Regions from separate parts of the Clostridioides sp. GD02367 genome, predicted to be linked through region 1. Evidence: riboswitches for the same ligand, from Rfam matches in the RefSeq annotation. Region 1 holds a riboswitch; each other region holds the start of a gene.
The links. A riboswitch is a leader RNA that binds a small molecule or an ion and turns the genes downstream of it on or off. The one in region 1 is predicted to bind S-adenosylmethionine.
Positions count from the first base shown of each region.

Region 2: linked by a shared signal. The riboswitch ahead of Q3223_RS05785 (O-acetylhomoserine aminocarboxypropyltransferase/cysteine synthase family protein) and the one ahead of Q3223_RS15425 (methionine ABC transporter ATP-binding protein) in region 1 are both predicted to bind S-adenosylmethionine.
Region 3: linked by a shared signal. The riboswitch ahead of metK (methionine adenosyltransferase) and the one ahead of Q3223_RS15425 (methionine ABC transporter ATP-binding protein) in region 1 are both predicted to bind S-adenosylmethionine.

Region 1 covers NZ_JBJODK010000013.1:42,302-49,133, reverse strand. The annotation lists gene Q3223_RS15450 (ABC transporter permease) at 1-98, shown strand, start outside; gene Q3223_RS15445 (ABC transporter ATP-binding protein) at 91-822, shown strand; gene Q3223_RS15440 (NrtA/SsuA/CpmA family ABC transporter substrate-binding protein) at 823-1,815, shown strand; gene Q3223_RS15435 (DUF3793 family protein) at 1,901-2,497, opposite strand; gene Q3223_RS15430 (hypothetical protein) at 2,743-3,342, shown strand; SAM riboswitch class I at 3,649-3,755, shown strand; gene Q3223_RS15425 (methionine ABC transporter ATP-binding protein) at 3,872-4,837, shown strand; gene Q3223_RS15420 (methionine ABC transporter permease) at 4,830-5,486, shown strand; gene Q3223_RS15415 (MetQ/NlpA family ABC transporter substrate-binding protein) at 5,523-6,314, shown strand; gene Q3223_RS15410 (ATP-binding protein) at 6,462-6,832, shown strand, end outside.
Region 2 covers NZ_JBJODK010000003.1:322,944-329,775, reverse strand. The annotation lists gene bcp (thioredoxin-dependent thiol peroxidase) at 1-124, shown strand, start outside; gene yaaA (peroxide stress protein YaaA) at 134-877, shown strand; gene Q3223_RS05790 (calcium-translocating P-type ATPase, PMCA-type) at 1,003-3,660, shown strand; SAM riboswitch class I at 3,714-3,816, shown strand; gene Q3223_RS05785 (O-acetylhomoserine aminocarboxypropyltransferase/cysteine synthase family protein) at 3,926-5,191, shown strand; gene Q3223_RS05780 (homoserine O-succinyltransferase) at 5,221-6,111, shown strand; gene Q3223_RS05775 (TetR/AcrR family transcriptional regulator) at 6,282-6,832, shown strand, end outside.
Region 3 covers NZ_JBJODK010000007.1:183,274-190,105, reverse strand. The annotation lists gene spoIID (stage II sporulation protein D) at 1-483, shown strand, start outside; gene Q3223_RS11815 (M23 family metallopeptidase) at 549-1,217, shown strand; gene spoIIID (sporulation transcriptional regulator SpoIIID) at 1,315-1,575, shown strand; gene mreB (rod shape-determining protein MreB) at 1,771-2,790, shown strand; gene fabZ (3-hydroxyacyl-ACP dehydratase FabZ) at 2,806-3,234, shown strand; gene yyaC (spore protease YyaC) at 3,345-3,854, opposite strand; SAM riboswitch class I at 4,043-4,146, shown strand; gene metK (methionine adenosyltransferase) at 4,283-5,476, shown strand; gene Q3223_RS11785 (hypothetical protein) at 5,795-6,832, shown strand, end outside.

The DNA of each region.
Region 1 (6,832 bases):
TTTTTGTTATTGGATTTTTAGGTATACTTTCAGATTATCTATTTTCAAAAGCAATAACAAAGTTTAGTAAAGGGAAGCAGGTTGATTTAAATGGTTAGAAATGGATTTTTGTTAGAGAATATACATAAAAAATATTTAGTTGATAATAAGGAACACTTGGTTCTTGATGATGTATCTTTAAATATATCTAGCGAAGAAATCACTGTTATACTAGGGGAGAGTGGATGTGGTAAGACAACATTACTTAGAATTTTAGCAGGTCTTGAAAACGCTACTAGTGGAAATGTATATTTTTACAATAATGATAAACAATGTATTCCAAAAGTAGGTGTAGTATTTCAAGAAAGCAGACTAATGCCATGGTTGAATGTGAGTGAAAATATACTTTTACATACTGAAAAAAAGAATAAAAATAAGGTTGATTTGGATAAGTATTTAAAAATGATGAAACTTGAAAAGTTTAAAAATTCATATCCAAATGAATTATCTGGGGGGATGGCTCACAGAGTAAGTATAGCAAGAGCACTTTCCTTCAATCCAGATATTTTACTGATGGATGAGCCATTTGCGGCACTAGATTACTTTACAAGAAGAAAAATGCAAAAAGAAGTTGTAAATATCCATAAAAATACTAAAAAAGGTGTAGTATTTGTGACTCACAATATAGAAGAAGCTATGGAAATAGCAAAGAAAATAATTGTTTTTAGTAAAAATAAAGGGATTAAACAGTTTAGTGTCGAAGATGAATATAATAGAGATTTAACAAAAAGCTATTATATAAGCTTAAAAAAAGAAATATTAAGGGAATTGGGGGAGTTTTAATTGATTAAGAGAAACAAAAAGATTTTAGCAGTAATGACATCTTTAGTAATGGTGTTGGTTGGTACTGTAGGTTGCTCAACAAAAAATGACGAGAAAGATGCACCTGCAAAAAAAGAGGCTAGTTTACCTAAGGAAATAAATCTGACTTATGTGAAATCACCACTTAATGTTCCTAGTATACTTGAAAAAAAGGATGATTTATTTGGAAAGGAATTTGGAAAAGACAATATAAAAGTTAATTTTCATGAATTGACAACAGGACCAGAGCAAACTCAAGCACTAGCTGCAGGAGAGATAGACTTTTTACATGCATTAGGAGGAACATCTGCAATAATAGCTGCTTCAAATGGTGTTGGTCTTAAAGTTACAAATATTTACAGTAGATCACCAAAAGGATATATGCTTATAACTAATAATGAAAATATTAAATCTATAAAAGATTTAAAAGGCAAAAAGATAGTAGGACCAAAGGGTACTATACTTCATCAATTGTTAATTGCAGCACTTGCTAAGGAAGGTTACACTATAGATGATGTTGAATATGTAAATATGGATATTCCTAGTGCTGCTTCTGCATTAGAAAGCAAAAGTGCTGATGTAGCAATGCTTGCAGGTCCAACAGCATTAAAAACAATAAACTCAGGTGCTAAGATGATTGTAAATGGAGAAGGCTTAGTTAGTGGAATAATAGTTACTGCAGTAAGTGATGATTTTGCTGAAAAATATCCTGAGTTAGTAAAAAGATTTATGAAAGTTCATGAAGAGACTTTAAAATATATGGATGAAAACAAGGATAAAGTAATGGATGTTGTATCTAAAGAAGTGGGGCTATCTTTAGATGAAACTAAAGAAATGTATTCTTGGTATGATTTTAGTTCTAAAATAACAGATAAAGATATAAAAGAGTTAGAAGACACACAAGAATTCTTAATGTCTAATGGAATGCAAGAGAAGAAAATAGATATTAAAGACATGTTGTACAATCAAAACTAGAATGTTAAATTAGAAAATACACCCTTTTTATTATGGAAACAGTATAGTAAAAGGGTGTATTTTTTATTACTATATAAAAATACAACTAAAAGCAACTTACTATTTTATCTACACTTATGTAGTCTAGTAACTTTCTCATTTTTTTACGATGAAGTAAAAACTTAGAATATGTGTCTTCTGATTGTTTTGTATCTCCGTAAACCTTCCAATATTTAATCATAGAAACTTCATAATTACTATATCCCATAAATCCAATCACATCTTTGAGAGGATATCCTAAAAAAATTCCTATTTCATCAGGAAAAGTATCACCTTTAAGCTTATCTACTAAATGTTCTAAATAAGCATTAACATTTGTATTTTGTTTGTATCCCAGAAATTTTAAAAAATTTACTGTTTTTTTACATTTTAGCCTTTCTGATAAAGCTTTTTTGTTTACAAATAAGATTTTTAATCCCTTTTTCTTTTTATCAATAACTATAAAATCTATCTTTTTACATTTATATAGATATTTGTAAATATCACTAATTTTTTCCTCTCTATTTACATCAGTAAATGAGATATTTATTATTTCAGCAGGTTTAGAACCTAAAAAGACAGGACCTAAAACTTCTAAAAGCCATTTTATATAAGATGATTCAATTTTATTTTTACAACAAAATTGTGAATTACAACAAGACATAAAAGATAACCTCCTTCAAATGAAAATTAATATCAATTAATTAGATTATACTATGAATGATAATCAATATCAATAATAAAAATATATTTTTTTTATTTAGTTACTTATTTATTATAATTTCCCAAAAAATAAATTATATCTTGTTTAATTTTAGTAAATAAAAAATAAAAATATAGAAATACTAAGTTAAGAAAGAAATATATTTAAATTTTTTGTAATACAAAACATCTAGGAGGGTAATAAAAATGAAATTAAAAAGAACCTTATTTGTAGGACTAGCGTTAGTATTAGCTATAGGAATGACTGCATGTACTAAAAAAACAGAAGAACCAAGTGAGAATGCAGGGAAAAATCCCAATGAATCAGTAAATAATAATGAAGGTTATATGAATTATTATTCAACAAGCTATAATGATTATATAGCAGGTTTAAATAGATATTCTATTTATGATACTCCAGAGAGTATAAATAATCAGTTTAAGGATAAAGAATATCCAGGAAATGAAAAATATTTAGCTGATGTGAAGGCTGCATATAAAGATAGTAGAGATAAAATACAATCATTTGTAACATCTCTTAAAAAAGATGGTAAAACAGAAGATACAGAATTAAAGAAAATGAATGATGAATTAATAACTGAAGGTGAAAGATTAATAAAAGATATAGATGAGAGAATAAAAAAATTAGATAATGTATCTGATGAAGATATGAAAAAAGGTCAAAATGACTTTATGAAGATAGTTCATGGAACAGAAGATGTTGGAAATGATATAGGTAGTGGTTTTAGAAAAATGATAAAAGATATGAATGATAGACTAGGAATAACAGGAAATAATAAAAAATAATAGAGTAAATATCTAGTTAGAAAATAAAAAAGTTTTACAATATATAGAAGCCCTAAAAGTATTATCTTTTTTGGGCTTCATATTTTTTATATTAATGACAAATTAATAATTGTATAATATCATATAACTATTGAAAATACAAAGATTTAGATACTAGAAAGTCAATAAAAGATATCTATTTATTTTTAACTAAGAAAAACAAAAAATAAAAAATTTAAATAAATTTATTGACAAATATTATTAATGAATATATCATATATAACATAGCAACAAATGATAATCGAATTAAATTTTAAATTAAATAACGTCTTATCAAGAGTGGTGGAGGGACTGGCCCTTTGAAACCCGGCAACCAGTATATTTTATATACATTGGTGCTAAATCCTGCAACTAATATAGTTGATAGATGAGTATAAATAGCTTTCTAAGCCTGAGTTTATACTCAGGCTTTTATTTTGTTATATATAAATTAAAATACATAAGCGAGGATAAACATAAAAACTTAGCATAATAATAGGGAGGAAATTTTATGATTAGCATAAAAAATGTTAATAAGTATTATGGAAAGATTCAAGTACTTAAAGATGTAAGTATTGAAATAGAATCTGGAGAAATTTTTGGAATAATAGGTCATAGTGGAGCAGGAAAATCAACACTACTTAGATGTATAAATGGCTTAGAAGAATATCAAGAAGGTAATGTGCTTGTTTCTGATAAGGAAGTAAAGTCACTAAATGAAAAGCAAATGAGAGATTTAAGAAAAGAACTAGGCATGATTTTCCAACACTTTTCATTACTTGAGAGAAGAACTGTATTTGATAACGTAGCATTACCATTAGAATGTTTTGGATATACAAAATCAGAAATACAGAAAAGAGTTTTGGAGCTATTAGAAGTGGTTGGTATATCTGAAAAGAAAAATGATAAACCTAGGAACTTAAGTGGTGGTCAGAAACAAAGAGTTGCAATTGCCAGAGCTTTAGCACTAAATCCACAAGTACTTCTTTGTGATGAAGCAACTTCAGCATTAGACCCAAATACTACAAAATCAATTCTTTCATTACTTGAAGATATAAATAAAAAATTAGGAATAACAATAATTGTTGTAACTCATCAAATGGAAGTTATAAAACAGATTTGTGGAAGAGTAGCAATAATGGAAAATGGAGAAGTACTAGAGGTAGGAGATACAGAAGAGATTTTCTTAAGAAATACTAAGGGACTTAGAAAATTAATAGGTGAAGAAAGTATAATTTTACCAAAAGGAACAAATATAAAGATACTATTCCCTAAAGATATTTCTAATGACGCTATTATAACGACTATGGCAAGAGAACTAAATATAGATGTATCTATAATATTTGGCAAATTAGAACAATTTAAAGAAGATATTTTAGGTTCACTTATCATAAATGTTTCAGATAAAAGTGGGGAACAAGTAAAACAATATCTAACTAGTAAAGGCATAAGATGGGAGGAAATGATAAATGAATAGTTTAATCGACTTTTTAACAACACTATTTCCAAATGCATTGTTACAAACTTTGTATATGGTTATAGTACCAACTATAGTAGCAACAATATTAGGATTTATACTAGCAATCATATTAGTAGTTACAAAACCAGATGGATTAAAACCAAATAGCACAATAAATAGTGTTTTAGGATTTATAGTAAATATATTTAGAAGTTTCCCATTTATGATACTTATAGTTGCAATGATTCCAATAACTAGATTAATCGTTGGAACAAGTATAGGGGAAACTGCTGCAATAGTACCAATAACTATTGGTGCAGCACCATTTATCGCTAGAATTATAGAAAGTTCGTTAAATGAAGTTGACAAAGGATTGATAGAAGCTGCAAGATCTTTTGGGGCTACAAAGAGACAAATAGTATTTAAAGTTATGATAAAAGAAGCTATGCCTTCAATAGTATCTGGAATTACATTATCAATAATATCTATACTTGGTTATACAGCTATGGCGGGTGCAGTAGGAGCTGGAGGATTAGGTAATGTAGCACTTATTTATGGATATCAAAGATTCGATACAGCAGTAATGGTGTATACAGTAATAGCACTTGTAATATTAGTTCAGATAATACAAGGTATAGGAAATCTAGCTTACAAGAAACTAAAATAATTTAATCATAAAAACTTTAAAGAGGGGGAGTAAAAAATGAAATTAAAAAAATTATTATCAGTAGCATTGGTGTCAGCAATAGCAATATCAGCAGTTGGTTGTTCAAACAAAGAGGATAAGAAAATACTAGTAGGGGCTTCATCAAATCCACACGCAAAGATACTGGAAGTAGCAAAACCTTTATTAAAAGAAAAAGGATATGATTTAGAAGTAAAAATATTTGATGACTATGTACTTCCAAACACAGCTTTAGATGAAGGTTCTTTAGATGCAAATTTCTTTCAACATATTCCATTTTTAGAGGAAACAGTTAAGGAGAAAGAATATAAACTTACGTATACAGCTAAAGTTCATATAGAGCCAATGGGATTCTATTCAGAAAAAGTTAAGTCATTAGATGAAATAAAAGATGGAGCAGTTATAGCTGTACCAAATGATGCAACTAATGGAGCTAGAGCGCTTAAATTATTAGCAAAAAATAAAATAATAGAAGTAAAAGACGGAGAACTTATAACTAAAAAAGATATAACTAAGAATCCTAAAAATATACAAATAAAAGAAATGAATGCAGAGCAATTACCAACAGTATTAAAGGATGTTGATGGAGCAGTTATAAATTCTAATTATGCTTTAACAGCTAACTTAAATCCTACTAAGGATGCTATAGTAATAGAGTCAAGTGATTCTCCATATGTGAATATAATAGCTTGTAGAGAAGATAATAAAGACAGTGATAAGATGAAAGCTTTATCAGAAGCTATGAACAGTAAAGAAGTTAAAAAATTTATACAAGATGAATATAAAGGAAGTATAGTTCCAGCTTTTTAAATTGAATATACAAAATCTATAAAATGAGTAAAATTAAAAATATTTACTCATTTTTTTTTATAACTAGAAAGTGACAAATTTTTTGGAAGAATTGTGGTAACATATTTATAGGTAAAACTATATAAAAATGAAGAAGTGGTGGGGAATATGGAATCTAAGGGAACTTTAAGCAAGAATAAGGTCTATATACTAGCTAATGGGGTATTTTTGATTATTGCACTTTTAAATATAAATTTGTATACAGTTTCTATAAATATGTATAGGATAATTTTACTTTGGATATTTGGATACTCTATAGTTTATATAACTAGTTTTAAAAAAGACGAATTTATAAATATATTAAAGTCAGGGTGTCTCGTATTAGTTTTTGTAAGTATTTTAGGCGTAGCAGATTTAAAACTTCAAACATTCCAAATTGTATTACTAAATTTAAGTATAATTAATATGTCTACTTTTATATATTTAACCATTTCTAAAGTAAAAAATTTGAGAATAAGCCCTGTATTAATCTTTTATAG
Region 2 (6,832 bases), on a different contig from region 1:
ATTGGGAGTTGTGCGAGCAACATATATCATAGATGAAAATGGAATTATTGAAAAGGTATTTGAAAAAGCAAAGCCAGATACAAATGCACAAGAAATTCTTGAATATTTGGAAAAACAGGAGTAATAGAAATTTATGATTGTAATGTTATCACCAGCTAAAAATATGAAGCATGTAGAAACATTTGATAGAGAATTAAGTTTGCCTTGTTTTATAGATAATGCAAAAGAAATAGTGGAGAATATAAAAATATTTAGTATAGAAGATTTCAAAAACAAAATGAAAATCAATGAAAAACTAGCTACATTAAATAAAAATAGATTTGAGAGCATTAAGTTTGATAGACTTGGGAGTCCTGCAATCTTAACTTATGATGGAATGCAATATAAAAACATAGAAGCACATAGTTTTACAAAGCAAGATGAAGAATTTGCAGATGGTTGTATTCGAATCATAAGTGGATTGTATGGAGTTATAAAACCATATGACAGCATATATGAATATAGATTAGAAATGCAGACAAAATTACAGATACAAGAATTTAAGAATTTATATGAATATTGGGGAAATAGCATATATAAAGAACTAATTAAAGAAAAAAAGGCTATCGTCAATCTGACATCAAATGAATACAGTAAATCCATAGAAAAATTTATTAAAGATAGTGATACATATATTACATGTACTTTTAAAGTAAGTAAAAATGGTAAATTGAAAGTTGAATCTACACAAGCAAAGAAAGCTAGAGGAATGATGGTAAAATATATTGTAAAAAATAGAGTAGGAGATATTGAGGAACTAAAGAAGTTCGATTTAGGTGGATATAAGTATCAAGAAAAGCTATCTGATAGTGGTGAATATGTATTTGTAAAAGAGTAGATAGTTTTAAATATTAAATAGTATTGTTAAATTTAGGTAAAATATGCTTATTGTGTATTGAATTGAGCTTAATTTTAAAATATAATTATTCTTAAATCAAAAAAAGAAAGGAGTGATCTTCCAAAATGGAAAATCACAAACAGATGCCTTGGCATTCAAGAGCAACACATGAAATTTTAGAAAGTCTAGATTCATCAGAAGAGGGGCTCACCGATACCGAGGCGGAAAAACGGATTAAAGAGAATGGTTTAAATGAACTGAGAAAAAAACCACCTAGAACAACTTTACAAATGCTTTGGAGTCAAATTACAGATGCTATGGTTTTAATCTTAATAGGTGCAGCCATATTATCTTTGATATTTGGAGAATTTACAGAAGCTTTTGTAATACTAATAATTGTAACAGTAAATGCAGTTATTGGAATCGTTCAAGAGAAAAAAGCAGAATCATCACTAGAAGCACTAAAAAATATGAATTCACCTATAGCTCGTGTTATGCGTGAGGGTGAAGAAAGTGTTATTCCAGCAAGTAATCTTGTAGTAGGAGATATTGTTTTTTTAGAAGATGGGGCGATGGTTCCAGCAGACCTTCGTTTAATAGAGACATCAAGTTTAAAAATTCAAGAAGCTTCATTAACAGGAGAATCTGTTCCATCAGAAAAAGACTCAGATACAATCTTATCTGAAGAATGTGTATTAGGAGACCGTAGCAATATGGCTTATACATCCTCAATCGTCACATATGGTAGAGGTGTAGGTGTTGTAGTTGCAACTGGTATGGATACAGAAGTGGGTAACATAGCGCATCTTTTAGATTCACAAGATGATTTTGATACTCCTATAAAACGTAAACTTAATACTGTTGGAAAGACATTAAGTGTAATAGGTATTATTGTATGCGTTGTTATATTTGCAATAGGTGCATTTTATCAGAGACCTCTCTTGCCAATGTTTATGATTGCAATTTCCCTTGCCATATCAATTATTCCAGAGGGATTACCTGCAACAGCTACTATTGTAATGGCTTTAGGCGTACAACGTATGGCTAAAAGAAATGCTTTAATTAGAAAATTACCTGCTGTTGAAACACTAGGAGGAGCTACAGTAATATGTTGTGATAAAACTGGTACATTAACTTTAAATAAGATGACTGTTACACATATTGCTGTAAATGGAGATTTTGAATCTGGGAAAGTTACATCAATAGATACTGCATCTGAAAAACATCCACTAGTATATAAAGAGATTGTTTATGCTGGTGCACTTTGTAATGATGCATGTATTAATCCAGATAAAACAGATGAAATATTAGGTGACCCAACAGAGGGTGCATTAATTTTTATGGCTAACAAATTTGGAATAGATCAAGAAGCTCTTGAAGAAGAATATCCACGTGTATTTGAACAGCCTTTTGATTCTGATAGAAAATGTATGACAACTGTTCATAATATAGATGGAAAGATTACTGCTTATACTAAAGGTGCAGTAGATGAAATTCTTGACTTATGTACTAAAATATTAACATCAAAAGGCGAAAGAAATATTACCGAATTGGATAAAAAAAATATACACGAATTATGTCTTACTATGTCTAAAGATGCATTGCGTGTACTTGGTTTTGCGAAGCGTGAGATTTCATCTATACCAAAAGAAGATAATGAAAATATAGAATATGATTTGACATTTATAGGTATGGTTGGTATGATTGACCCTCCAAGAACTGAGGTAATTGATGCAGTAAATACTTGTAAAGAAGCAGGTATAAGAACTATAATGATAACTGGTGACCATAAAGTTACTGCCACAACAATAGCTCATGAATTAGGAATATGGAATGAAGGAAATACTGTTATATCTGGTGATGAACTTGATAATTTAAGTGATGATGAGCTAGATGAGGCTGTTAAAAATGCTACAGTATTTGCACGTGTGTCCCCGTTTGATAAACTTAGAATTATACAATCTCTAAAAAGAATTGGAGAAGTGCCAGCAATGACTGGAGATGGAGTAAACGATTCTCCTGCCTTAAAATCTGCTGATATTGGTATAGCTATGGGTATAAGTGGTACAGACGTTGCAAAAGATTCTTCTGATATGATTTTAATGGATGATAGCTTTACAACAATTGCTTATGCAATAAAAGAAGGTAGACGTGTATATAGAAATATACAGAAAGTTATACAATTCTTACTTGTTGGTAATATAGCAGAGATACTTACATTGTTTGTTGCAATATTATTAAATTGGGATACTCCACTTCTTGCAGTTCATATTTTGTGGGTAAACCTTGCAACTGCTACACTTCCAGCCCTTGCGCTTGGAGTTGACCCACCAAGTAGAAATATAATGAAGCATCAGCCAGTAAAATCAACAACCTTATTTGAAAAAAATCTTATACAAAGAGTAGTTACTCAAGGTATATTTGTGGCAATAATGACTATTTTAGCATATAAAATTGGTCTTAATATAGAAAATCATGCTGTAGGTCAAACAATGGCATTTTGTGTATTAGCATTTTCACAAATGTTAAGAGCATTTAGTCAGCGTTCAAATACAGATTCCATGTTTAATAAAAATAATGGTAAGAATCCATTTCTTTTAATTTCATTTTTAACTTCTGCATTATTAATAGCAGTAATACTATTTGTACCTGTCTTTAGAAATGCATTCAGTTTAACTATTTTAAATGGTTCAGAATGGCTCATAACAATCATTCTAGCCACAATGTCTGTAGTTCAAGTAGAAGTTGGAAAAGTTATTAAAAGAAAAATTTTAAAAAAATAGTTGACAAAATTAGGAAAAATATATAAGATATAAAACATAGAAAAATTAAATAAATCTTATCCAGAGAGGTGGAGGGACTGGCCCTATGAAACCCGGCAACCAGTATATTTATATACATTGGTGCTAAATCCTGCGGCGAAAGCTGAGAGATGAGTATAATTAAGCTTATACAGAGCCTGAGTTATATACTCAGGCTTTATTTATTTTAAATCTCATCTGGTAAATAGTTTAATTTTTTTTACTAAAATCTAAGGGGGATACAAAAATGTATAACAAAGAAACAATATGTGTACAAGGAAATTATAAACCAGGAAATGGAGAACCAAGAGTCTTACCTTTATACCAAAGTACAACTTTTAAATATAGTAGTATAGACCAACTTGCTGACCTATTTGATTTGAAAGTTGATGGACATATGTATTCAAGAATAAGTAATCCAACTGTTCAAGCCTTTGAAGAAAAAATAAGTTTGTTAGAAGGGGGAGTATCTTCTGTAGCTGTATCATCAGGTCAATCCGCAAATATGTTAGCTGTTTTAAATGTATGTAAATCAGGAGATAGTATACTTTGTTCTTCAAAAGTATATGGAGGGACATTCAATTTATTGGGACCTAGTCTTAAAAAATTTGGAATAGATTTAATATCATTTGATTTAGATTCAAGTGAAGATGAAATAGTAAAACTTGCAAATGAAAATACTAAAGTTGTGTTTGCAGAAACACTTGCCAATCCAACTCTTGAAGTTATAGATTTTGAAAAAATAGCAAATGTGGCTAAGAGAGTTAATGTTCCATTTATAGTTGATAATTCACTAGCATCTCCAGTGCTTTGCAATCCTCTAAAATATGGTGCAAACATAGTTACTCATTCTACTACAAAGTATTTAGATGGGCATGCTTCAAGTGTTGGGGGGATTATAGTAGATGGTGGAAACTTCAATTGGGATAATGGAAAGTTTCCAGAGTTAGTTGAACCAGACCCAACATATCATGGAATAAGCTATACTCAAAAATTTGGAAATGCTGCATATGCAACTAAGGCACGAGTTCAACTACTTAGAGATTATGGAAATTGTTTAAGCCCATTTAATGCATATCTTACTAATTTAAATGTTGAAACACTTCACCTTAGAATGGAGAGACATAGTGAAAATGCCCTTAAAATAGCTAAGTTTTTAGAAAAACACGAAAATGTAGATTGGATTAACTATCCAGGACTTGAAGATAATAAGTATTATGAGAATGCCAAAAAGTATCTATCAAAAGGATGTAGTGGAGTTTTATCGTTTGGAGTAAGAGGTGGATTAGAAAATGCCAAAAAATTTGTGGAAAAATTACAGATAGCATCTTTAGTTACACATGTTTCAGATGTAAGAACATGTGTTATACATCCAGCTTCAACTACTCATAGACAGTTAACAGAAGAACAATTAATTGCATCTGGAGTATTACCTTCACTAATAAGATTGTCCGTTGGAATAGAAAATGTAGAGGATTTAATAGCTGATTTAAATCAAGCTTTAAATTTCTAATAGTCTAAGAGAAAGAGAAGTGAAAAGATATGGCTTTAATACTACCAAAAGGATTACCTGTTATTAATAAATTATTGGATGAAGGAATAGATGTAGTTTACAAAGAAGATTTTAATAAAGAATTAAAATATGAAGAGAATATAGATACAAAGATAGCTATATTGAATCTAATGCCTATAAAGATGGATACAGAATTAGATTTACTTAGAAGAATAGATAAAACAGGATTTAATGTATCTGTGGAATTTATTAAAATCTCAACAAGAGAAAGTAAGAGAGTATGCAATGAGTATGTTAAGGATTTTTATAAAACATTTGATGAAGCCAAAGAAGAACACTTTGATGGTTTTATAATAACAGGAGCTCCAGTTGAACAAATGGAGTTTGAAGAAGTTGATTATTGGGATGAACTAGAAGAAATTATGGATTATTCTAAAAGAAAAACTAAATCTACATTATATATATGTTGGGCAGCTCAAGCAAGTCTTTACAAATACTACAATGTAAAAAAACTTCCATTAAGTCAAAAATGTTTTGGGGTATTTAAGCATAAAGTAGATAAAAATAGTAAAATAGTAGATGGATTTGAAAAAGAATTTTTTGCTCCACATTCAAGACACACTACTATAAATACTGAAGCTCTAAGAAATAATAAAGAATTGAGTATTGTAAGCCATTCTAAAGAAGCTGGTCCTTATATAATTACAAACTCAAGAGATGTATTTGTAATGGGGCATGGTGAATATGATAAGTACACTCTTGATAAGGAATATAAGAGGGATATAGACAAGGGAGATGAGATATCAATACCTCAAAACTATTATACAAATGATGACCCTTCACAAGAGCCAACTGTCAAATGGAAAAAACATTCTGAGTTATTGTTTAGAAATTGGATAAAAAACTATCTACTACAATAAATTTGAGATGCTATATAAAAATAATTAGATAAGATATAGAAAATGATAGGTATAGAGATAGTCTTAATGATTCTTTATACCTTATTATTTTTTAAAAAATTTGACATTATAATAGTAGTTTTATATAATAAAACTAAACCGACTGACGGTCTATTGAAAGGAGAAAACATATGAGAATTGTAAAAGACCCTGAAGAACGTAAAGCTGAAATATTAGATACAGCTGAAATGCTTTTTTGTACTAAAGGTTATTCGAAAACTACTATAAATGATATTTTAAATGAAATTGGAATTGCAAAGGGTACTTTTTATTACTACTTTAAATCCAAAGAAGAAGTAATGGATGCAATTATAACTAGAATTATAGATAATGATATAAATGTGGCAAAAAAAATTGCTTTAAATCCAGAAATTCCAGTGCTTGAAAAATTCTTTCAGATATTGATGTCTCAGAGACCTAGTGTTGGAAATAATAAAGAAAAAGTAATTGAACAATTCCATTTACCAAACAATGCAGAAATGCATCAAAAGACAATAGTTAAAACTATTCTAAACTTTACACCAATCTTAGCAGAGGTAGTAGAACAAGGAGTAAGAGAAGGAGTATTCAATACAAAGTATCCAAAAGAAACGATAGAGTTTTTGATTGCTTCTTCTGAGTGTATATTTGATGAATCAATGTTCAATTGGAATAAAGATGAAATGTTACAAAAAACAGAGGC
Region 3 (6,832 bases), on a different contig from region 1:
TTTTCTACATCTTCAGGAAAAACAGAAAACAGTGAAGAAGTATTTTCTGCAAAATATCCTTATTTAAAATCTGTAGAAAGTCCTTATGATAAGTATTCTCCTAAGTTTGCATCCACACTTAAAATAAGTAATACAGACTTTGTCAAGAGTCTTAGAAGAGCATATAGTACTATTGTAATAGATGCAAATAATTTAAGTAAACAAGTTTCAATAACTCAAAGAAGTGATGCAGGAACTGTAGAGAAAATAAAACTAGGAAATAAAGAGTTGACTGGAAAAGACATTAGAACTGTTTTTAAGTTGAACTCTGCAAATTTTGACATAAAGTTTGGAGAAGGATACATAGATTTTGTAGTAAAAGGATATGGTCATGGTGTTGGTATGAGCCAGTGGGGAGCAGAAGGAATGGCAGAAGAAGGCTATAAATATTATGATATATTATCACATTACTACACAGATACAAAAATAAAAGATATATACTAATAATTGTATAAAATACCAAAAACACGTCAATAATCCAAATGTAGAAATATATTTGGAGGTGCAAAATGAAGAAAAAGCTATTAGAAAAAGATGGTTTTTATTTATCTTTATTTGTATGTGTTTGTTTATTAGCAGTAGGTGGAGTTTGGTTTACAAATAATAATGTAGATAAATTAGCTTCTAATAAAGGCATGATAGAAAATGCTAATAAAGATAGTGAAGAGGAAATACATTTAATTGAAAAAGATAAGAAAGATGCTATTCCCACTTCAACAGATTCAAAACAAAACTTAGAAAAAGCTAAGTCAAAAGAGGAAAATAAGTCGAGTACAACAAAATTAAACTACATTGGAGATAAAATAATAAGAGGATATTCAGAAAAAGAACCTAGTTATTCAAAAACACTAGATGTCTGGGAGACTCATAAAGGTGTAGATGTTAGCTGTACTAAAGGTAAAGAAATAAAATCTCTATTAAACGGAATGGTAGTAGATGTATTTGATGATGAAGAATATGGAAAATCAGTAAAAATAAAAAGTGACAATAATATTGTAGTTGTATATTCAAATTTAGATGAAAATGTTAGTGTTAAAAAAGAACAAAAGGTAACAGAAGGACAATCTCTAGGTACTGTAGGAAGTACTTCTCAAATAGAAAGTGAAGAGGGTATCCATGTACACTTAGAGGCATATAATGGAGAGAAATCTATAGACCCAATGAGTCTAATTAAGTAAAAGTATAACAAGTTTAATCATATTTGGTTAAGCTTGTTATATTTTTTGGTGTTTTTACATATATATCATTAAAGCTATTATGTGAGGGGGGTAATCTTTGAGATCTCATATAGAGGAAAGGGCCATAGTGGTAGCAAAATATATACTTGAAAAAAACACTACAGTAAGACAAACCGCCAAGACATTTGGAGTAAGTAAAAGTACAATTCACAAGGATGTTACAGAAAGATTGAAGGAAATAAATCCATCCCTTGCCAAAGAAGTTAAAAGTGTGCTAGACAAGAATAAATCAGAGAGACATATTAGAGGGGGATTAGCAACTAAATTAAAGTATGAGAAGGAACATAAAAAAATGTAGGTTAAAAACCTACTTTTTTTATTGAATTAGATTATTGTAATAAATATATTAAATAATTATAAATAGCAAAATAATAATACCCTCAAAACATTTATTTTCTCTTGATTAAAGCGAGTTTTTTGTATATGCTTTATTATAGGAGTATTAAAGTAGACTTATAATATAATCTAATATATAAATGAAGGAGTTGAAAAAATGGCTGGAGCTGATATAGGCATAGATTTAGGTACTGCAAACGTACTTGTTTATGTTAGTGGTAAGGGAATCGTTTTAGAAGAACCATCTGTTGTAGCAATAGATAATAGGACAGATTCTGTTTTAGCTGTGGGAGAAGAAGCTAAAAAAATGATAGGAAGAACACCAAGTAATATAGTTGCTATAAGACCTTTAAGAGATGGTGTAATTTCGGATTATGATGTAACTGAGAAGATGTTAAAATCTTTTATAGATAAGATAGTTGATAAAAAAGGATTTGGAAGATTCTTCATGCCAAGAATTATGGTATGTGTGCCAACTGGTGTTACAGAAGTAGAAAAAAGAGCAGTAGAGGATGCTACTAGACAAGCCGGAGCTAGAGAAGTATATATCATAGAAGAACCAATAGCAGCAGCCATAGGAGCTGGAGTAGACATATCACAACCTAATGGTAATATGATTATAGATATTGGTGGAGGGACTGTGGATATAGCCGTAATATCTCTAGGAGGAGCTGTTGTAAGTGAATCTATAAAAGTTGGTGGAGATAGATTTGATGATTCTATAGTTAAGTATATGAAAAAACAACACAATCTTCTTATAGGTGAAAGAACAGCAGAGAAAATTAAGTTTGAAATCGGTTCTGCATTTAAGAGAGAAGAAGAAAAATATATGAAGATAACAGGAAGAAACTTAATTACAGGGCTTCCTAGTTCTATAACTATAAATTCAACAGAAATGCTAGAAGCACTTAGAGAATGTGTTGAGCAAATAGTAGTTGCCACTCATGCTGTTTTAGAAAAAACACCCCCTGAATTAGCAGCAGATATAGGAGATGTTGGTATAATAATGACTGGTGGAGGTTCATTATTATACGGATTGGATAAAATAATAGAACAAAGAACAGGGATAACTGTTACAATAGCAGAGGAGCCATTGTCTTGTGTTGCAAAAGGGACAGGAATAGCTTTGGGTTCAATAGACTTACTTGAAACAGGTGGGTCTTTTAGAAGAAAATAATTAGGAGAGTTAAGAATGCTAAATATAGATGAAATAAAAAAATTAATACCACATAGATATCCATTTTTATTAGTGGACAAGATTACAGAGTTAGAAGTTGGGAAAAGAGCTGTTGGTATAAAAAATGTAACAGTGAATGAGCCATTTTTTCAAGGTCACTTTCCAGAATATCCATTGATGCCAGGAGTATTGATAGTAGAGGCTTTGGCACAAGTGTGTGGAGTTGCAATGATGTCTGTAGATGAAAATAAAGGAAAATTAGGTGTATTTGCAGGTATAGATAAGGTTAGAATTAAGAGAGAAGTAAGACCAGGAGACACATTAACTATGGAAGTTGAAATGACAACTCTTAGAAGAAATATAGCTAAGGCAGATGCTAAGGCATATGTTGGTGATGAGCTTGTCTGTAAAGGTGAATTAATGTTCGCTTTGGTGGAAAAGTAAAAATTCACAATATAAAAGTAAAAAGGTAGATAATTTGGAGTATTCAATTAGATACTCTAAAATATCTACCTTTTTATATAAAAAATTTTATCAGTTACTTCACATTGGACTTAGGTGGATACTAATAAAGCTAAGGCTATTGTTTCAGCTAAGTCCAATATAAAGCTAAGACGTATATTATTAAATGAAAGTCTATTATTTTCATCAATTTTATCTACAATTCCTACTATAGAATAATTTCCTATTTGAGGTAGTTTTTTGCCAACACCTTTTCCGGGCAGGATAGGTCCTTCTCTAATTTGTATATTACCTATGTTACTCTGCGACCCCAAGCAAGCATCTATAGCCAAGAAGTTACCTTGTATATGTGTATTTTTTATAGTATCTAAAGACTCATATATATTTAAGGCGTGAATAGGGTTATCTAGTGTACCGTAAACGGGGTATTTAAATTTACTGTTCTTAAGTATTGTTCCAACTAAAGGGCCTAAAGTATCACCTATAGCCCTGTCTGTTCCTATGCAAACAACAATCGTATTTTCATTAATTATAGTTTTTAGAACTGAACTTAGCATCTGTATAACATCATCATCGCTGTAATTTACTTTAGCTAAATACAATAGGAACACCCCCTTCAAAAAAATATATGAATAAAAAACAATAAAAAGACCTAACTTTAAATTTCAGATAGAGATAATATTTTATTTGTCTTACAAAAAAAGGAATGGGAAAAATATGACTAAAAATCTTGACAAAATTTTAAAAAAATAGTAAGCTAGTAAAGTAAAACAAAACTTAAATCTTGATTACCTTATCAAGAGCGGCTGAGGGATAGGCCCTGTGAAGCCCAGCAACCACCCAAATGGGAAAAGGTGCTAATTCCTACAAGACAAAAGTCTTGAAAGATGAGGTCAGTTAATTAGTATGCGATTACGATTATTAACCTCTTCTTATAAAGGAGAGGTTTTTTATTTTGAGTAAAATTTCTAAAATTAAAAATAAGGTAAAACCTATAATAAAAATTGAGAATGTATAAGGGGGAATAAAAATGGCAAGACATTTATTTACGTCAGAATCAGTTACAGAAGGACATCCTGATAAGATATGTGACCAAATATCAGATTCAATATTAGATGCATTATTAGAAAAAGACCCACAATCTAGAGTAGCTTGTGAAACTACAGTTACGACTGGATTAGTTTTAGTAGCAGGAGAAATAAGTACATCTGCTTATGTAGATATTCCTAAACTAGTAAGAGAAACAGTAAAAGAAATTGGATATACAAGAGCGAAATATGGATTCGACTGTGATACTTGTGCAGTTATAACTTCTATAGATGAGCAATCTGGAGACATAGCTATGGGAGTTGATGAAGGTCTAGAAAGTAAGACTGGAGAAGAAATAGAAGAAGAAATAGAAAAAGTCGGAGCTGGAGACCAAGGAATAATGTTTGGATTTGCATGTAATGAGACTCCAGAATTAATGCCACTTCCAATATCTTTAGCTCATAAATTATCAAGAAGACTTACAGAAGTTAGAAAGACAGGTATAGTTGATTATTTAAGACCAGATGGAAAAACTCAAGTTACTGTTGAATATGAAGGAAATAAAGCTGTAAGAGTACATACAGTTCTTATATCAGCTCAACATTGTGAAACAGTATCAAATGATAAAATAAGAGAAGATATAATTAATCATGTTATTAAAGCAGTTATACCAGCAGAATTACTTGATGAAGAAACTAAAATTTATATAAATCCAACAGGAAGATTTGTTATAGGAGGACCTCAAGGAGATACAGGTCTTACAGGAAGAAAAATAATAATAGATACTTATGGTGGATATTCTAGACATGGTGGAGGAGCTTTCTCAGGAAAAGACCCTACAAAAGTTGATAGATCTGCTGCTTATGCAGCTAGATATGTTGCTAAAAATATTGTTGCAGCTGGTCTTGCAGATAAATGCGAGATAGAACTTGCATACGCTATAGGTATAGCTAGACCGTTGTCTATATTCATAGATACTTTTGGGACAGGTAAAGTTTCAGAGGAAAAACTTGTTGAATTAGTAGAAAAACACTTTGATTTAAGACCAGGAGCTATAATAAGAGACTTAGATTTAAGAAAGCCTCTTTACAAAAAAGTTGCTGCTTATGGTCATTTTGGTAGAACTGATATAGATTTACCTTGGGAAAAAATTGACAAAGTTGAGCAATTAAGAAAAGATGCCTTAGGTGAATAATTTTTAATTAATAAACTGTTAGAATGTAATTTTATGATTATATTCTAACAGTTTTTTTATTGTAGATTAAATATTTTTAATAAATGTTAATTTCCCATCATATAATAGATAAACAGTATTTAATTAGATTAGTGTATTATATTTTTTAATATTATACTAAATCAGTACATATCATGGAAAATATGTTAAAGAATGGTTAAGATTGTGTTAACTACTGTTAAATAATTGAAAATATATTGAAATATCACAACAATACATCTAATATAATCTTAATAAACTTACACTTTAAAAATTATTTTAATTAGGGGGGAGTAGTGTATGTCAGGAAAAGTAAATATTAAAACTGTTATAAGTTTTGCTGGAGCTTATGTAGCTACTGTAATAGGTTCTGGATTTGCAACTGGTCAAGAGATATTGCAATTTTTTACGTTTTATGGATATGCTGGTATTATAGGTGGAATAATATCTATGGTATTATTTTCATGGTTTGGAGCAGAAGTTATAGATAAAGGAAGAGAGCTAAAACTTAAGGAGCCAATAAAGATTTATCAAGTATATTGTGGAAAATATCTTGGTACATTCTTTGAATGGTTTGGACCATTGTTCTTATTTGGAACACTAGTAATAATGATTGCAGGGGCAGGAGCTACATTATCAGAGTACTATGGATTAAATCCATATGTAGGTAGGATTGGTATGGCAATCGTTTCCCTAATAACTGTTTCTTTAGGTCTAACAAGACTTTCTAAGATACTAGGTAATATAGGTCCTATAATAATAATATTTACACTTTTAGTAGGAGCTATTAGTCTATGTAGTAATATTGATGCTTTACCAAATGCTGGGGCTATGGTTGATAGTTTAAACATTAAAACTGCTACATCAAGTGGGTATTTCTCAGGTGTGCTTTATACTTGTTATAATGTAATTATAGTAATCACATTCTTAACAGGAATGGGCTCTTCTGCAGTAAACAAAAAAGATGCTGTATGGGGTGGTATAGTAGGAGGAATAGCTCTTATGGCAGCAGCTATAATGATGAATCTAGCATTGCTTTCAGACATAGGAAATATATATACAAAAGAGATACCAGCACTTTACTTAGCTGATAAAATATCTCCAATAATAGGTGTTTTATTCTCAGTAGTACTTTTATTAGGAATATACACTACAGCTGTTCCACTATTATGGTCAGTAACTAACAGATTTGTAGAAGATGACCATCCTAAATTTAGAATTATAACAATAGTAGTAAGTATATTAGCATGTATAGGAGGCTTATTACCATTTGATAAACTAGTAGGAACTCTATATCCATATACAGGTTACATGGGAATTTTAATTTTACTATGTATG